3 regions of the Paracoccus aminovorans genome follow, and region 1 is predicted to be linked to each of the others. Evidence: riboswitches for the same ligand, from Rfam matches in the RefSeq annotation. Region 1 holds a riboswitch; each other region holds the start of a gene.
The links. A riboswitch is a leader RNA that binds a small molecule or an ion and turns the genes downstream of it on or off. The one in region 1 is predicted to bind cobalamin.
Positions count from the first base shown of each region.

Region 2: it holds a riboswitch for cobalamin, as region 1 does, so the genes downstream of both, JCM7685_RS02215 (DUF1636 family protein) here and nrdH (glutaredoxin-like protein NrdH) in region 1, are expected to answer to the same signal.
Region 3: it holds a riboswitch for cobalamin, as region 1 does, so the genes downstream of both, JCM7685_RS07225 (ABC transporter substrate-binding protein) here and nrdH (glutaredoxin-like protein NrdH) in region 1, are expected to answer to the same signal.

Region 1 covers NZ_LN832562.1:304,670-309,742, reverse strand. The annotation lists gene nrdF (class 1b ribonucleoside-diphosphate reductase subunit beta) at 1-553, opposite strand, end outside; gene nrdE (class 1b ribonucleoside-diphosphate reductase subunit alpha) at 618-2,744, opposite strand; gene nrdI (class Ib ribonucleoside-diphosphate reductase assembly flavoprotein NrdI) at 2,726-3,154, opposite strand; gene nrdH (glutaredoxin-like protein NrdH) at 3,160-3,381, opposite strand; cobalamin riboswitch at 3,477-3,662, opposite strand; gene JCM7685_RS17490 (metal ABC transporter permease) at 3,907-4,740, opposite strand; gene JCM7685_RS17485 (metal ABC transporter permease) at 4,737-5,073, opposite strand, start outside.
Region 2 covers NZ_LN832559.1:431,553-436,625, reverse strand. The annotation lists gene JCM7685_RS02225 (hypothetical protein) at 1-841, opposite strand, end outside; gene cobO (cob(I)yrinic acid a,c-diamide adenosyltransferase) at 903-1,526, opposite strand; cobalamin riboswitch at 1,565-1,761, shown strand; gene JCM7685_RS02215 (DUF1636 family protein) at 1,837-2,211, shown strand; gene cobW (cobalamin biosynthesis protein CobW) at 2,208-3,242, shown strand; gene cobN (cobaltochelatase subunit CobN) at 3,255-5,073, shown strand, end outside.
Region 3 covers NZ_LN832559.1:1,447,002-1,452,074, reverse strand. The annotation lists gene JCM7685_RS07230 (FecCD family ABC transporter permease) at 1-611, opposite strand, end outside; gene JCM7685_RS07225 (ABC transporter substrate-binding protein) at 608-1,615, opposite strand; cobalamin riboswitch at 1,715-1,910, opposite strand; gene JCM7685_RS07220 (I78 family peptidase inhibitor) at 2,057-2,335, shown strand; gene JCM7685_RS07215 (alpha/beta hydrolase) at 2,493-3,365, shown strand; gene ccrA (crotonyl-CoA carboxylase/reductase) at 3,545-4,834, shown strand; gene gdhA (NADP-specific glutamate dehydrogenase) at 5,070-5,073, shown strand, end outside.

The sequences.
Region 1 (5,073 bases):
TGGTCAGCTTGGCGCGGCTGGACCAGTACATGGGCAGGTAGAAGCCGGAATAGAACAGGAAACTCTCCAGGAAGACCGAGGCGATCTTGCGCTTCAAGGGATCGGCGCCGGCCTTGTATTTCTCGACCACCGTATGAGCCTTGGCCTGCAGATGCGGGTTCTCCTCGGCCCAGCGAAAAGCCTCGTCCACCTCCTTGGTCAGGCACAGCGTCGAAAAGATCGAGCTATAGGACCGCGCATGCACCGCCTCCATGAAGCTGATGTTCGACAGCACCGCTTCCTCATGCGGGGTCAGCGCATCGGGCATCATCGAGGGCGCGCCGATGGTGTTCTGCACCGTGTCGAGCAGCGTCAGCCCGGTAAAGACCCGGATGGTCAGCTCGCGCTCGGCCGGCCGCAGCGTGGCCCAGCTCTGCACGTCGTTCGACAGCGGCACCTTCTCCGGCAGCCAGAAGTTGACGGTCAGGCGGTTCCAAACCTCCAGGTCCTTCTCGTCCTCCAGCCGGTTCCAGTTGATCGCGCGCAAAGGCGTCCGCACGGCATGATCCTTCATTGGGAAGAACCTTTCTTTTGTGTCCAAATATCCCACGGGGGCCCGGGGGTGTGAAACCCCCGGCTCAAAGCGTGCAGGAAACGCAGCCCTGCACCTCGGTGCCTTCCAGCGCGGTCTGGCGCAGCCGGATGTAATAGATCGTCTTGATGCCCTTCTTCCAGGCATAGATCTGGGCGCGGTTGATGTCGCGCGTCGTCGCTTCGGCCGGGAAGAACAGCGTCAGCGACAGGCCCTGGTCGACATGCTCGGTCGCGGCGGCATAGGTGTCGATGATCGCTTCGGGGCCGATCTCATAGGCGTCGCGATAGAACTCGATGTTCTCGTTCGACATGAAGGCGGCAGGATAATAGACCCGGCCGATCTTGCCTTCCTTGCGGATCTCGATCTTGGCGACGATCGGGTGGATCGAGCTGGTCGAGTTGTTGATATAGCTGATCGAGCCGGTCGGCGGCACCGCCTGCAGGTTGCGGTTGTAAAGCCCGTGCTGCATGACCGAGGCCTTCAGCGTCGCCCAATCCTCGCGGGTGGGCAGGGTGACGTTCTCGAACACCCGCGTCACGTCCGGCAGGGTCGGCAGCCAGTCGCGCTCGGTATATTTGTCGAAGAACGAGCCGTCGGCGTATTTCGACTTCTCGAAATCCTTGAAGGTGCTGCCATGCTCCTGCGCCAGCAGATTCGAGGCCCGGATGGCGTGATAGGCCACCGCGGCGAAATAGACGCCGGTGAACTCGACCCCCTCGGGGCTGCCGTAATGGATGCGCTCGCGGGCCAGGAAGCCGTGCAGGTTCATCTGGCCCAGGCCCACGGCATGGGCCTCGTCATTGCCGCGCCGGATCGAGGGCACGGCGTCGATGGCCGACATTTCCGACACCGCGGTCAAGGCGCGGATCGCCGCCTCGACGGTGGCGCCCAGGTCCGGGCCGTCCATGGTCGCGGCGATGTTCAGCGAGCCGAGATTGCACGAAATATCAGTGCCCAGGTGGGAATAGCTCAGATCCTCGTTGAACTCGCTGGCCTCGTTGACCTGCAGGATCTCGCTGCACAGGTTCGACATGGTGATGCGGCCATGCACCGGGTTGGCGCGGTTCACCGTGTCCTCGAACATGATGTAGGGATAGCCGCTTTCGAACTGGATCTCGGCCAGGGTCTGGAAAAATGCGCGGGCGTTGATCTTGCGCTTCTTGATGCGCTTGTCGTCCACCATCTCGGCATATTTCTCGGTCACCGAGATTTCCGAGAAAGGCACGCCATAGACCTTCTGGATGTCGTGCGGCGAGAACAGGTACATGTCCTCGTTGCGCTTCGCCAGTTCGAAGGTCACGTCCGGGATCACCACGCCCAGGCTCAGCGTCTTGATGCGGATCTTCTCGTCGGCGTTCTCGCGCTTGGTGTCGAGGAAGCGCAGGATGTCCGGGTGATGCGCGTTCAGATAGACCGCGCCCGCGCCCTGACGCGCGCCCAGCTGATTGGCATAGCTGAACGAATCCTCCAGCAGTTTCATCACCGGGATGACACCCGAGGACTGGTTCTCGATGCCCTTGATCGGTGCGCCCGCCTCACGCAGGTTGGTTAGCATCAGCGCCACGCCGCCGCCGCGCTTCGACAGTTGCAGGGCCGAGTTGATCGAGCGGCCGATGGATTCCATGTTGTCTTCCAGCCGCAGCAGGAAGCACGAGATCAACTCGCCACGCGACTTCTTGCCGGCGTTGAGGAAGGTCGGCGTCGCTGGCTGGAAGCGACCGGACAGGATCTCGTCCATGAAGCGCATCGCCAGGCCCTCGTCGCCGCGCGCCAGCGCCAGGGCGACCATGACCACGCGGTCCTCATAGCGTTCCAGGTAGCGCTGGCCGTCGCGAGTCTTCAGCGTGTAGCTGGTGTAATACTTGAACGCGCCCAGGAAGGTCGGGAAACGGAACTTCTTCTGATAGGCGGCATCCCAGATCGCGCGCTGGAAGTTCTTGGAATACTGGTCCAGCACCTCGGGCTCGTAATAGCCCTCGTCGACCAGATAGCGCAGCTTTTCGTCCAGATTGTGGAAAAAGACGGTGTTCTGGTTGACGTGCTGCAGGAAATACTGCCGCGCCGCCTTGCGATCCGCGTCGAAGCGGATGCGGCCCTCGCCGTCATAGAGGTTCAGCATCGCGTTCAGCGCGTGATAGTCCAACTCGGCCTTTACGCCATCGTCAAGCATTCCGTCCCCCAGAATTCGCTTAGCCCCGCATGCACGCGGGAAATATCCAGATCGGTCCCCGCCAGCTCGAAACGATACAGCACGGGAACGTTGCATTTGGTGGAAATCACCCGACCAGACAGCGCATAGGTGGCGCCGAAATTCCGGTTGCCGGCGGCGATGACGCCGCGCAGCAGGGCGCGGCGGTCGGGATCGTTCAGGAAATGGATGACCTGCTTGGGCACCGCGCCCCGCCCCTCGCCATCGGCATAGGTCGGGCAGATCAGCACATAGGGCAGATCGGGCGCAGGCATCGGGTCCCTGGGCGAGATCGGGATGCGGCAGGCGGGCCGGCCGAGCCGGGCCACGAAGCGCGCCGTATTCCCCGAAGCCGAGGAGAAATAGACCAGTCTGCCCGTCGGCCCGCCCATGGCCCTTACGACAGGCGGCCGATCATGTCCGGGCGGAAGCCGGCCCAATGCGCCTCGCCGGCGACGACGACCGGCGCCTGGCGATAGCCGAGCGAGGTGACCAGTTCCAGCGCCGAGTCGTCCTCGGTCAGGTCCACCAGGTGGTAGTCGAGACCGCGCGCATCCAGGGCGCGGGTGGTGGCGGTGCATTGCACGCAGGCGGGCTTGGAATAAACGGTGATGGTCATGCCTCTGCTCCTTCTTTTTTGCTGTAGGGCAGCCGAGGGCTGGGCCGGAGGCTATGCCATCCGAACCGCTCAAGCCCCGCGCCCGCCGCACGGTGTGGTCCTTTCGTGCCATGGCAGGTCTTCTGACTCGCAGGTCTCGGCTCGGCTGCCCTTCCCGGTTTCCCAGTGGCGTTGCAACCTCGCTCACCGCTTACAGCTGCGGGGGCAGTGCCGGATTTTCACCGGGCTTCCCTCTTCGTCCTCCGGATCGCTCCGGATTAACCATGACCCGGCCAGTAAGCCACGCCGTGCGGCCCGGGTCAATCCATATCTAGTGGGATGCGGCGATCTATCCCCAAATATGTGGTGGGTCTGTGGATAAGATCGCCAGGGCGCACGAAAGGCGTCCCGTTAACCATTCGCCGAACGGATCGGGGTCCGAAGCGGCCATCCTGCTGCCGGAGGTTGTGCGGCGCCGCCGCGGGCGTACTCGGCGGCAGGGACGCATGGCGGGACCGAGATCCGACCCCGCAATCCGCGGCGCCCTCACAGGGCGGCCGTGGCACGCTTCACCTGCCATGTCCGCCGAACAAAGGCGGCGACGAAGATCGCGGTCAGGATCAGGATGACCGTCGGCGCCGGCGCGCTGTCCAGGAAGAAGCTGGCATAGGCCCCGGTCAGCATCGCCGCCATGCAGACCGCCACCGCCACCGCCAGCATGCGGCCGAAGCTGCGCGCCAGCAGGAAGGCGATGGCGCCCGGCGCGATCAGCAGCCCGACCGCCAGGATCAGCCCCGTCGCCGCCATGGTGGCGACGATGGTCAGCGACAGGATCGTCAGCAACCCATAATGCAGCAACCCCACCGGCAGGCCCGACGCCCGCGCCTGCGCCGGATCGAAGGCGTGCAGCATCAGGTCCTTCCATTTCAGCAGCAGCACCAGCGACACCGGCGCCCCGATCCACAGGGCGGTGCGCAGGTCCGCGGCGCCCACGCCCAGCATGTTGCCGAACAGGATATGGTCCAGGTGCACGTCCGAGGCGATCGAGGTGTAGAGGACGATCCCCAGCCCGAACATGCCCGAGAAGACGACGCCCATGACCGTGTCCTTCTTCACGCGGCTGTTGTCCGCCAGGTATCCGGTGGCCAGCGCCGTCACCATCCCGGCCGCGAAGGCGCCCAGGATCAGCGGAAAGCCGAGGATATAGGCCAGCACCACGCCCGGCAGCACCGCGTGGCTGACCGCGTCGCCCATCAGCGCCCAGCCCTTCAGCACCAGGAAGCAGGACAGCAGCGCCGTCGGGACCGCGACGATGGCCGAGATCAGGAAGGCGTTCTGCATGAAGCCGAACTGGAACGGCAGCAGGAGCTGGTCGATCATTGCGGGGCCTCCTCGCGCAGGGCGGCGCGGGCCTTGGCGCGGGCGGCCAGCAGCCCGTGCTTCGGCGCCCAGACGAAGGCGGCGAGGAAGATCAGCGTCTGCAGCACGACGATGATGCCGCCGGTCGCGCCGTCGAGGAAATAGCTCAGATAGGCGCCCAGGAAGCTGGTGACGGTGCCCAGGGTCACCGACAGCAGGATCAGCCGCGGGAAGCGGTCGCAGAGCAGATAGGCCGTGGCGCCGGGTGTCACCACCATGGCGATGACCAGGAACGCGCCCACGGTCTGCATCGCCGCCACCACGCAGGCCGACAGCAGCACGAAGAACATTCCC
Region 2 (5,073 bases), on a different replicon from region 1:
TCGACAGGTCGTCCCAAAGCGGCATGGCAGCGGCGAGCTTGTCGCGCAGGCCCTCTTGCGAACCCTTGATCAGCTCCTGCGAGGGATGGGCGACGAACCATGCCAGCATCGACAGGATGCCGTCCGTGCGCGCGCCCGCGATCTGCGCCTGGCCGCCGTAGCCGGGGGCCGAGACCTCGATCAGCATCGGCGCGCCGCCGGGGCCCATCGCGACCTCCTGTCGCTGGGCAAGGTCGGTGGCGGTGAAGCTCATCGCCTGATCGACGCCGCCCGCTTTGCCGGCGGTGCCGGTCAGGGCCGTCTCCATCCGCGCGGTGGACTGGTGGTCGCGCGATATGACCTGCGGCTCGGCCGAGGGATCGGCCGGGGCGCCGTCGGCCGCCATCGGCGGACCATATTGCACCGAATCGATGACGTAATCCGTCATCACCGCCTTCTGGTCGCGAAAGCTCATCAGCGCCTCGTCCCAGGTGCCGGTCGATTCGATCCGGGTCGAGCCCTTCTGCTCGAACATCTTCGGCACCGCCACCGACCAGCTGAGCACCTGGTCCTCGCTGACGCCCCAGCTGCCGTCGCCATTGTCGGTCAGCTCATAGGTCAGGGGCGAGACGGTGATCTGCGCCTGATCGTCGGGAACCTGCGCCAGCAGCGGCGCCGGGTCGATCCGCAATTCGTAGCTGTCGCCCTGGGGCGTGACGCTGACCACGCCCTCGACCGCGCCGAAATAGGTCTGGAAGACGCCCTTCAGCCTGGCGGCGCCCTCGTCGCTGGCCGGCACCGCCCAGGCTGCCGAAAACGGGCAGAAGGCCAGCAGCGCAACAAGTCCTTGTCTGAAAATCATCCTGCAACATCCCTTTCGAAATCGCTCGTGTATCGGCCGGGGCAGATGACACCATGCCGCGTCAGAATTCCACCCCCGGCTGCGCCTTGATGCCGTCGCGGAACGGATGCTTGACCACCTCCATCTCGGTGACCAGATCGGCGGCCTCGATCAGTTCCGGCTTGGCGTTGCGGCCGGTCAGCACGACATGGGTCATAGGCGGCTTTTCGTCGCGCAGGAAAGCCACGACCTCGGCCACGTCCAGATAGTCGTAGCGCAGCGCGATGTTGATCTCGTCGAGCAGCACCATGCGGATCTCGGGGTCGCGGATCAGCGCCTTGGCCTTTTCCCAGCCGGCGCGGGCGGCGGCGACGTCGCGGGCCTTGTCCTGGGTTTCCCAGGTGAAGCCCTCGCCCATGGCGTGGAACTGGCAGAGATTGGCGAAATGCGTTGTCAGCAGCCGCCGCTCGCCGGTGTCCCAGGCGCCCTTGATGAACTGCACCACCGCGCAGGGCATGCCGTGGGCGATGCAGCGCAGGATCATGCCGAAGCCGGAAGAAGATTTCCCCTTGCCCTTGCCGGTATGGACGATGATCAGGCCCTTTTCGCCCTGCTTGCCGGCCATCATGCGGTCGCGAGCGGCCTTGACCTTGGCCATCTTCTGGGCGTGGCGGGCGTTCTCGTCTTCGGGGGGATCGGCGGACATCGGGGACTCCTTTGCTTGACAAGCGGGGGCGTGGGGGGCACAGCTTCGGCTGCGCCGGTTCCTGTCCCATGACAGGTGAAAAGGGAATGCGACGGGTTATACCCGAAAGCAGCCGCCCCCGCGACCGTGACCGGAAAGGTCGTCCAAAGCCACTGGCACATGCCGGGAAGGTGGGACGCCCGTGGGCCTGGCCCGAATCCGCAAGCCGGGAGACCTGCCGCGCAGAAGGATTGACCGGCGGACGGGGTGTTCCTGCTGGGGTTCGGGCGACCGCCCTGCCTCATGCCGCCATGACCAGGGGAGCTGAGGCATGACCGTGACGCTGCATGTCTGCATCACCTGCCGTGCCGGCGAGCCCGTCGTCGACGGCCAGCCCGTGCCGGGACAGCGGCTGATGGCGGCGCTGCTGCGCCACCCCGATCCGGCGGGCGTGACCATCCGTCCGGTCGAATGCCTCTCGGCCTGTTCCAATGGCGCCGCCATCGCGCTGAGCGGCCCCGACCGCTGGACCTATGTCTATGGCCGCATGGAACCCGCGGACGCCGCCGAGATCCTGCAAGGCGCCAGCGCCTATGCCGCCACGCCCGACGGCATCGTGCCCTGGCGCGAGCGCAGCCCGATTTTCCGCAAGCGCAGCATCGCGCGCATTCCTCCCCCCTTGGCCCCCCGACTGGATGAATCATGACCGACCTGACCAAGACCCCCGTCACCGTCATCACCGGCTTCCTGGGTGCCGGCAAGACCACGCTGATCCGCCACCTGATGCAGAACCCGCAGGGCAAGCGGCTGGCGGTGCTGGTCAATGAATTCGGCACCATGGGCGTCGACGGCGACATCCTGAAATCCTGCGCCGACGAGAATTGCCCGGCCGAGAACATCCTGGAACTGTCGAACGGCTGCATCTGCTGCACCGTCGCCGACGACTTCATCCCGACGCTGGAAAAGCTGATGGCGATGCCGGCGCGGCCCGATCACATCCTGATCGAGACCTCGGGCCTGGCCCTGCCCAAGCCGCTGCTGAAGGCCTTCGACTGGCCGGCGATCCGCTCGCGCATCACCGTGGACGGGGTGATCGCCCTGGCCGATGCCGAAGCGGTGGCCGCCGGCCGCTTCGCCCCCGACGAAGCCGCCGTCGAGGCCCAGCGCGCCGCGGACGACAGCCTGGACCATGAAACGCCCCTGTCCGAGGTGTTCGAGGACCAGATCGCCTGCGCCGACATCGTGCTGCTGTCCAAGGCCGACCTGGCCGGCGAGGCGGGCCTTGCCGCTGCCCGCGCCGCGATCGAGGCCGAGGCGCCGCGCAAGCTGCCGATTCTGCCCCTGACCGACGGCGTGATCGACCCGCGCGTGATCCTGGGCCTGGGCGCCGCGGCCGAGGACGACCTCGACGCCCGCCCCAGCCACCACGACGGCGCCGACGACCACGAACACGACGATTTCGATTCGGTGGTGATCGAGCTGCCCGAGATCGCCGATCCCGCCGATCTGGTGGCGCGGATCGAGCGGCTGGCGCGCGAACGGAACGTCCTGCGCGTCAAGGGCCATGTCGCCGTCGCCGGCAAGCCGATGCGCCTGCTGGTGCAGGCGGTGGGCGAACGGGTGCGGCATCAGTTCGACCGGCCGTGGGGCGATCAGCCGCGGCTGTCGCGGCTTGTGGTGATCGCCGAGCACGACGATATTGACGAAGCCGCCATCCGCGAGGTTCTGCACGGCTAAAAGGGGTCCGGTTTGCACGTCGTCTTCCGCGAAAGCCGCGGGCTCGAGGATGCCGAGGTTCCGACCGACCCCGGCCAGAGCCCCGCCGATCTGGTGGTGCTGTCCTATAGCGACAGCGACCTCGGCGCCTTCGCGGCGGGCTGGCACCGCGCCGCCGGCGGCCTGCCGTCGCTGCGGCTGTGCAACCTGTCGGCGCTGCGCCACCCGGTCTCGGTCGACCAGTATTGCGAGACGACGCTGTCCGGCGCCCGTGCCGTGCTGGTCCGGCTGATCGGCGGCGAGGCCTATTGGCCCTATGGCGCCGCCAGTCTTCAGGACCTGGCCCGGCGGCGCGGCATCGCGCTGGCCTTCCTGCCCGCCGACGGCCGCCCCGACCCGGCCCTGGAGCGGCTGTCCACGCTGCCGCCGCCCATGCTGCACCGGCTCACGGCGCTCTGCGACGAAGGCGGGGCGGTGGCCGCGCAGATGGCGCTGGCCGAGCTGGCCCGCGCCGCCGGCCTGCCCGCCGCCGCGGTCGAGGGCCAGGCCGCCATCCCCGCCTTCGGCTTCTACGACCCCGACCGCGGCGTGATCGACCGCCCCATCCCCGGGCTGCTGGTCAGCTTCTATCGCAGCTATCTGACCGCGGCCGACCTCGGCCCGGTCGATGCGCTGATCCGGGCGCTGCGCGACGCCGGCCTGCCCGCGACCGGCGTGTTCGCGCCCTCGCTGAAGGCCGCCGGTGTCGCGGATTTCCTCGCCCCGCACCTGCCGGGCGTGGCGGCGGTCGTGAACCTGACCGCCTTTTCCGCCCGGGACGATGCCGGGGCCACCCCCTTCGACGGCGCCGATTGCCCGGTGTTCCAGGCGGCGCTGTCCACCGCGCCCCGCGCGCTTTGGGCCGCCGAGGACCGCGGCCTTTCGGCCGCCGACCTCGCCATGCATGTGGTGCTGCCCGAGGTCGACGGCCGCATCTTCCTGGGCGCCGTCAGCTTCAAGGAGCCGCAGCCCCGCGACCCCGACCTGCAATGCGCGCGCCTGGTCCATGCCCCCGACGCGGCGCTGATCGCGGCGGCGGTGGCGCGGATCAAGGCGCGGCTGGCGCTGCCGGCGGCGCGGCGGGCGGTGGTGCTGTCCACCTATCCCGGCAAGGCGCATCAGCTGGCCCATGCGGTGGGACTGGACGCGCTGGCCTCGGCGGGCGCGATGCTGGGGATCGGCCACGCCGACCTGGGCCGCCGCCTGCTGGCCGAGCGGCTGCACTGGCCACTGGCCGACTACCTGCGCGCGCTGGCCGCGCTGCCGGCCCCCCTGCGCGACGACCTGCACGCCGCCTGGGGCGAGCCGCCGGCCCAGGGCTTCCGCTTCGCCGCCATCCGCCAGGGCCCCGACCTCATCGCCCTGCAGCCCGAGCGCGGCGCGGTCGCGACCCGCAGCGACGACTACCATGACCTCTCCCGCACCCCATGCCACGACTATGTCGCCTTCTACCTGTGGCTTCGGACCCAGGCCCAGGCGCTGGTCCACATGGGCGCGCATGGCACGCTGGAATGGCTGCCCGGCAAGTCGGTGGCGCTTTCTGGGGAATGCTGGCCGCAGGCGCTGCTGGGCGATCTGCCGGTGATCTATCCCTTCATCGTCAACGACCCTGGCGAGGCCGCGCAGGCCAAGCGCCGGCTGTCGGCGGTGACGCTGGGCCACCTGCCGCCGCCGCTGGTCGATGCCGCCGTTCCCGAAAACCTGGCGCATCTGGAACGGCTGCTGGACGAATATTCCACCGCCGACGGGCTGGACCCGCGCCGCCGCGACCGCCTGATCGGCGCGATCCGCGACGAGGCCCGCGCCGCCGGCG
Region 3 (5,073 bases), on a different replicon from region 1:
AGATTGCCCAGCAGCCAGAACATGATGCCCCGCGCCTGTTCGGCGCTGGCCGATTGCGCGATGATCAGCGCGGTCAGCGCGTTGAACATCTGCGAGCCGGCGATGCCCGCCAGGATGATGACCCCGGCGCCGCGCAGCCCGGTGCCGCCGCCCGCCATCCTCGCCAGCCCTGCCACCAGCGCGAATGCGGTCAGCGCGCCGGCAAAGGCCCCAGCCGACATGCCGACCAATCCGCCGCCGACCCCCGCCACCGCGATCAGCACCGCCCCGGTCGAGGCGCCGGCCGAGATGCCCAGCAGATAGGGCTCGGCCAGCGGGTTGCGCAGCAGCGCCTGCAGGATCAGCCCCGACAGCGCCAGGCTGGCGCCGCCGCAGGCCGCCACCACCGCCCGCGACAGCCGGTAATGCCAGATCACGCTGGCGTCGATCGGATCGAGCGCGGCCGACGACAGCCCCGCCTTGACCGCCAGCACCTCGACGACGGTGGCAAGCGGGATCCGCGTCTCGCCCACCGCCGTGCCGAAGAACAGCGCCGCGACCAGCACGGCGGGGGCCAGCCACAGCCAGCCCCCCCGGCGTCCCATGCCCCGGGTCGCGGCGCGCGCGCTCATTTCAGGTCGAACCCGGCCAGCGATTCCGCCAGCGACTCCAGCCCATAGATCGAGCGCACCGAGGGATCCATCGCATTGGCCGGCATGGTCAGGATGCGATCATGCCTGACCGCCTCCATCTGGCTGGTCACCGGATCCGAGGTCAGGAACCCGCGCTTGACCGCGATGTCGTCGGCGGGAAAGCGGCGGCGGTTCATCTCGGCGGCGACGATGAAGGTGGGATCGGCCTTGGCGATGGTCTCCCAACCCACGGTCGGCCATTCCTCTTGCGAGCCGACGACGTTCTTCACGCCCAGCTTCGACAGCATCCAGCCCGGCGCCGCGTTCACACCGGCGATATAGGGGTCGATCTCGATATCGGCCGAGGAATACCAGAACAGGCCCGACACGTCCTCGGGCAGGTTCAGCGCCTTCGCCTTCTCGACCGCTGCCGTCTCGCGCGCCTTCAGATCGGCGATCACCTCGGCGCCGCGGTCCTGGACGTCGAAGATCGTCGCCAGTTCCTCGATGCCCTTATAGAGCGTCGCGGTGTCGAACATCACCGTGCGGGTGCCGTCCATGCTTTGGGTATTGTCCTTGCCGATGCATTCGGTGGGCATGATCCAGCTGGGGATCCTGGCGTCGTCGAACATCTCGCGCGTGCCGACCGCGCCCTGCGGGCCGATCATCCATTCATAGGCGGTGACCACCAGTTCGGGCTTCTTGGCCAGCACGCTCTCGAAGCTGGGGGCGTTGTCGGCAAGGCGCTCGACCTTGGCATCGACCTCTTCGAACTCGGGCAGGACCGGGTTGATCCACAGCGCCGTGCCCGCGACCTTGTCCGCGAGGCCCAGCATGTAAAGGATCTCGGTCGTGCTTTGCCCGACGCTGACGACGCTGTCGGGCGCCTTGTCGAAGGTGATCTCGTGGCCGCAGCTGGTCAGCGTCAGCGGGTATTCGGTGCCCGCAAGCGCCATCGGCGCCAGCGTGAACGTGGCGAGGATCGCCGTGGTGAATCTCAGCATGATGGTCCCTTCCGCTGCATCATGAGGGCAAGACGCGGGGGCGGACAGGAACCGGGCGGAAGGACGCCGATACATGCCACGCCCCAGCCGTCCCGCTGGGGTTGGTCTACGACGTCGGCAGGTCTCCTGACTGGCGGGTCGCGGCGGGATGCGGCCTTCCCATGGCTTGCGGCCACAGTGGCGTTCTGCATCCTGCTCGCCGCCTACAGTTGCGGGGGCAGTTCCGGTTCGGGGCCTTGGACCCCGGCGGATTCCCTTTCAATTCCTTGCGGAAACCGACGGCTTCCCCCTAGCTTCTGGCACCGGCGCTGGCAAGAAGGATCTCCGGGCGACCGGAAACCGGACCGGGATGCGTCGTAACGGCATTTCGCCTGCCCCGGGCGAACCGATCCCTGGCCCGATGCGTTCCCTTGCCGAAGAAGGCAACCCCATGAGGTCAAGATGAAACGCATTCCCTTTGTCGCCGCCCTGGCCGCACCGCTGGCGCTGGCCGCCTGCGCGTCGCAGCCGGAAGAGCCCACCCAGGCCGACGCGGATCCCTGCGGCGCCGCGCGCTATGCGCATCTGGTCGGCCAGGTCTCGCCGACGATCAGCGTGCCCGAAGGCCAGGCCTATCGCATCGTCCGCGATGGCCAGCCGATGACGCTGGAACTGCTGCAAGAGCGCCTGACCTTCATGTTCGACCGCAAGGGCACGCTGATGTCGGTCAGCTGCAACTGACCTCCTGCCGCCGCGGATCGGCGCGAACCCCGTGCCCATGCGCCGATCTGCCGCAGGCAACCGCGAAACCACATGCGTCCGATCCATCCGCCGCTTGCACCCCCGCCCCGACGCTGCCAAGGCTGGCGCGATCCGAGCGGATGAAGGGACGGTAAGCATGGGGATGACGCGCCGCACGGTCCTGGCCGCGCTGGCGACGGCCGTGGCGGGAGCCTCGGCCGGCAATCCGGCCCTGGACGACCTCGCCTACGCCGAGACCTCGTCCCGCAACCGCCTGGACGTGCATCTGCCCGAGGGCAAGGGGCCGTTTCCCTGGCTGCTGGACCTGCATGGCGGCGGCTTCCGGACCGGCGACAAGCGCAGCCTGCCGGTGCCGCCGCAACTGCCGGCACAGGGTATCGCGGTGGTGCGGATGAACTATCGCCTGTCCAACCAGGCGCTTTGGCCGGCGCAGGAAGGCGACGTGCTGGCCGCCGTGGCCTTTCTGAACCGCCGGGGGCCCGATCTGGGGCTGATGCCCGGCCGCATGGCGCTGGGGGGCCGCAGCGCCGGCGCCTTCATGGCGGTTTCCGCAGCGCTGACGCTGGCCGCGCGGGACCGGCCGCCTCGGGCGGTGGTCGATTTCTACGGACCGATGGATTTCGGCAGCCTGGACGCCGATCTGGCAAAGCTGGGCCGCAGGCTGCGCCGCACCCCCGCCGATTCGCCCCGCAGCGTCGAATCGCTGCTGGTCGGCTATCCGGTGGGCCAGCGCCGCGAACAGGCGACCCCGCTGTCGCCCGTGGGCCGGCTGCGCGCGATGCGGCCCGGCACGCCGCTGCCGCCGCTGATGATCCGCCACGGCGCCCAGGACGGCATCGTCCCTGCCGGCCAGGCCGAGCGGCTGCGCACTGCCTGGGCCGCCGTCGATCCCCGGGCGGAAATCGACTTCGCGCTGCTGCCGCACGAGGGCCACGGCACCGGCGGCTTCGGGCGCGCGGCCGTGCAAGAGGCGCTGGCCCGCTTCCTGGCCCGGCACCTCTCCGGCTAGCTTCGGCGCCCTCGCCGCTGCATTGCGGCAGGACGGCTTTGAAAACGAAAGAATATTACAAATTCCCTATCTGTCATGTTGCATTGTTGCGCATCTGACCGTAGAACAGGCTGGCAACCCGCGTTGATTCTGCGCTGCGGCAGAACCGCGCAAGGAAAGCGGCAAAAGAGGACTGCAAGATGGCCCTGGACCAACCGACCCCGATCGCGCCCTATGATGCGCCGGAAAAGGACCTTTACGAGATCGGCGAGATGCCGCCCCTGGGTTATGTCCCCAAGCAGATGTACGCTTGGGCGATCCGGCGCGAGCGCCATGGCGAGCCCGACAAGGCCATGCAGGTCGAGGTGGTCGAGACGCCGCCCATCGACAGCAACGAGGTGCTGGTCCTGGTGATGGCGGCGGGCGTCAACTACAACGGCATCTGGGCCGGCCTCGGCGTGCCGATCAGCCCCTTCGACGGCCATGGCGCGCCCTATCACATCGCCGGCTCGGACGCCTCGGGCATCGTCTGGGCGGTGGGCGACAAGGTCAAGAACTGGAAGGTCGGCGACGAGGTCGTCATCCACTGCAACCAGGACGACGGCAACGACGAGGAATGCAACGGCGGCGACCCGATGTATTCGCCCAGCCAGCGCATCTGGGGCTATGAGACGCCGGACGGGTCCTTTGCCCAGTTCACCCGCGTCCAGGCCCAGCAGCTGATGCGCCGCCCCCAGCACCTGACCTGGGAGGAATCGGCCTGCTACACGCTGACGCTGGCCACCGCCTATCGCATGCTCTTCGGGCACGAACCGCATGAGTTGAAGCCGGGCATGAACGTGCTGGTCTGGGGCGCCTCGGGCGGGCTTGGCAGCTTCGCGATCCAGCTGATCAACGCGGCCGGCGCCAATGCCATCGGCGTGATCTCGGACGAGGACAAGCGCGATTTCGTCATGTCGCTGGGCGCCAAGGGCGTCATCAACCGCAAGGACTTCAAGTGCTGGGGGCAGCTGCCCACGGTGAACACCCCCGAATACAAGGAATGGTTCACCGAGGCGCGCAAGTTCGGCAAGGCGATCTGGGACATCACCGGCAAGGGCAACAACGTCGACATCGTCTTCGAGCACCCCGGCGAGGCGACCTTCCCGGTCTCGACCCTGGTCTGCAAGAAGGGCGGCATGGTGGTGATCTGCGCCGGCACCTCGGGTTTCAACTGCACTTTCGACGTGCGCTACATGTGGATGCACCAGAAGCGCCTGCAGGGCTCGCACTTCGCCCACCTGAAGCAGGCGTCGGCCGCGAACAAGCTGATGCTCGAACGCCGCATCGACCCCTGCATGTCCGAGGTCTTCCCTTGGGCGGAAATCCCGGCCGCGCATGTGAAGATGCTGCGCAACGAGCACAAGCCCGGCAACATGGCGGTGCTGGTGCAATCGCCGGTGACCGGGTTGCGCACCTTCGAGGACGCGCTGGAAGCCGGGCGGCGCTGATCGCCCGACTCATCGGCCTGCCGCCCGGACCCCAAAGGCCCGGGCGGTTTTTCCATGTCCGGGTCCGGGCGGAACAACGGCGTCCGCCCCTTGGCGCCGACACGCTCTCTTGCGGCAGAACCTTGGCAGTTCGCCGAAATATTCGGCACAATGCCCAAAAATGACACATGCCCCATTCAAATTGCTGAAAGACTGGGCTAAGGGCGCAACCGCACCGCAGGAGGATTGCAAGACAATGC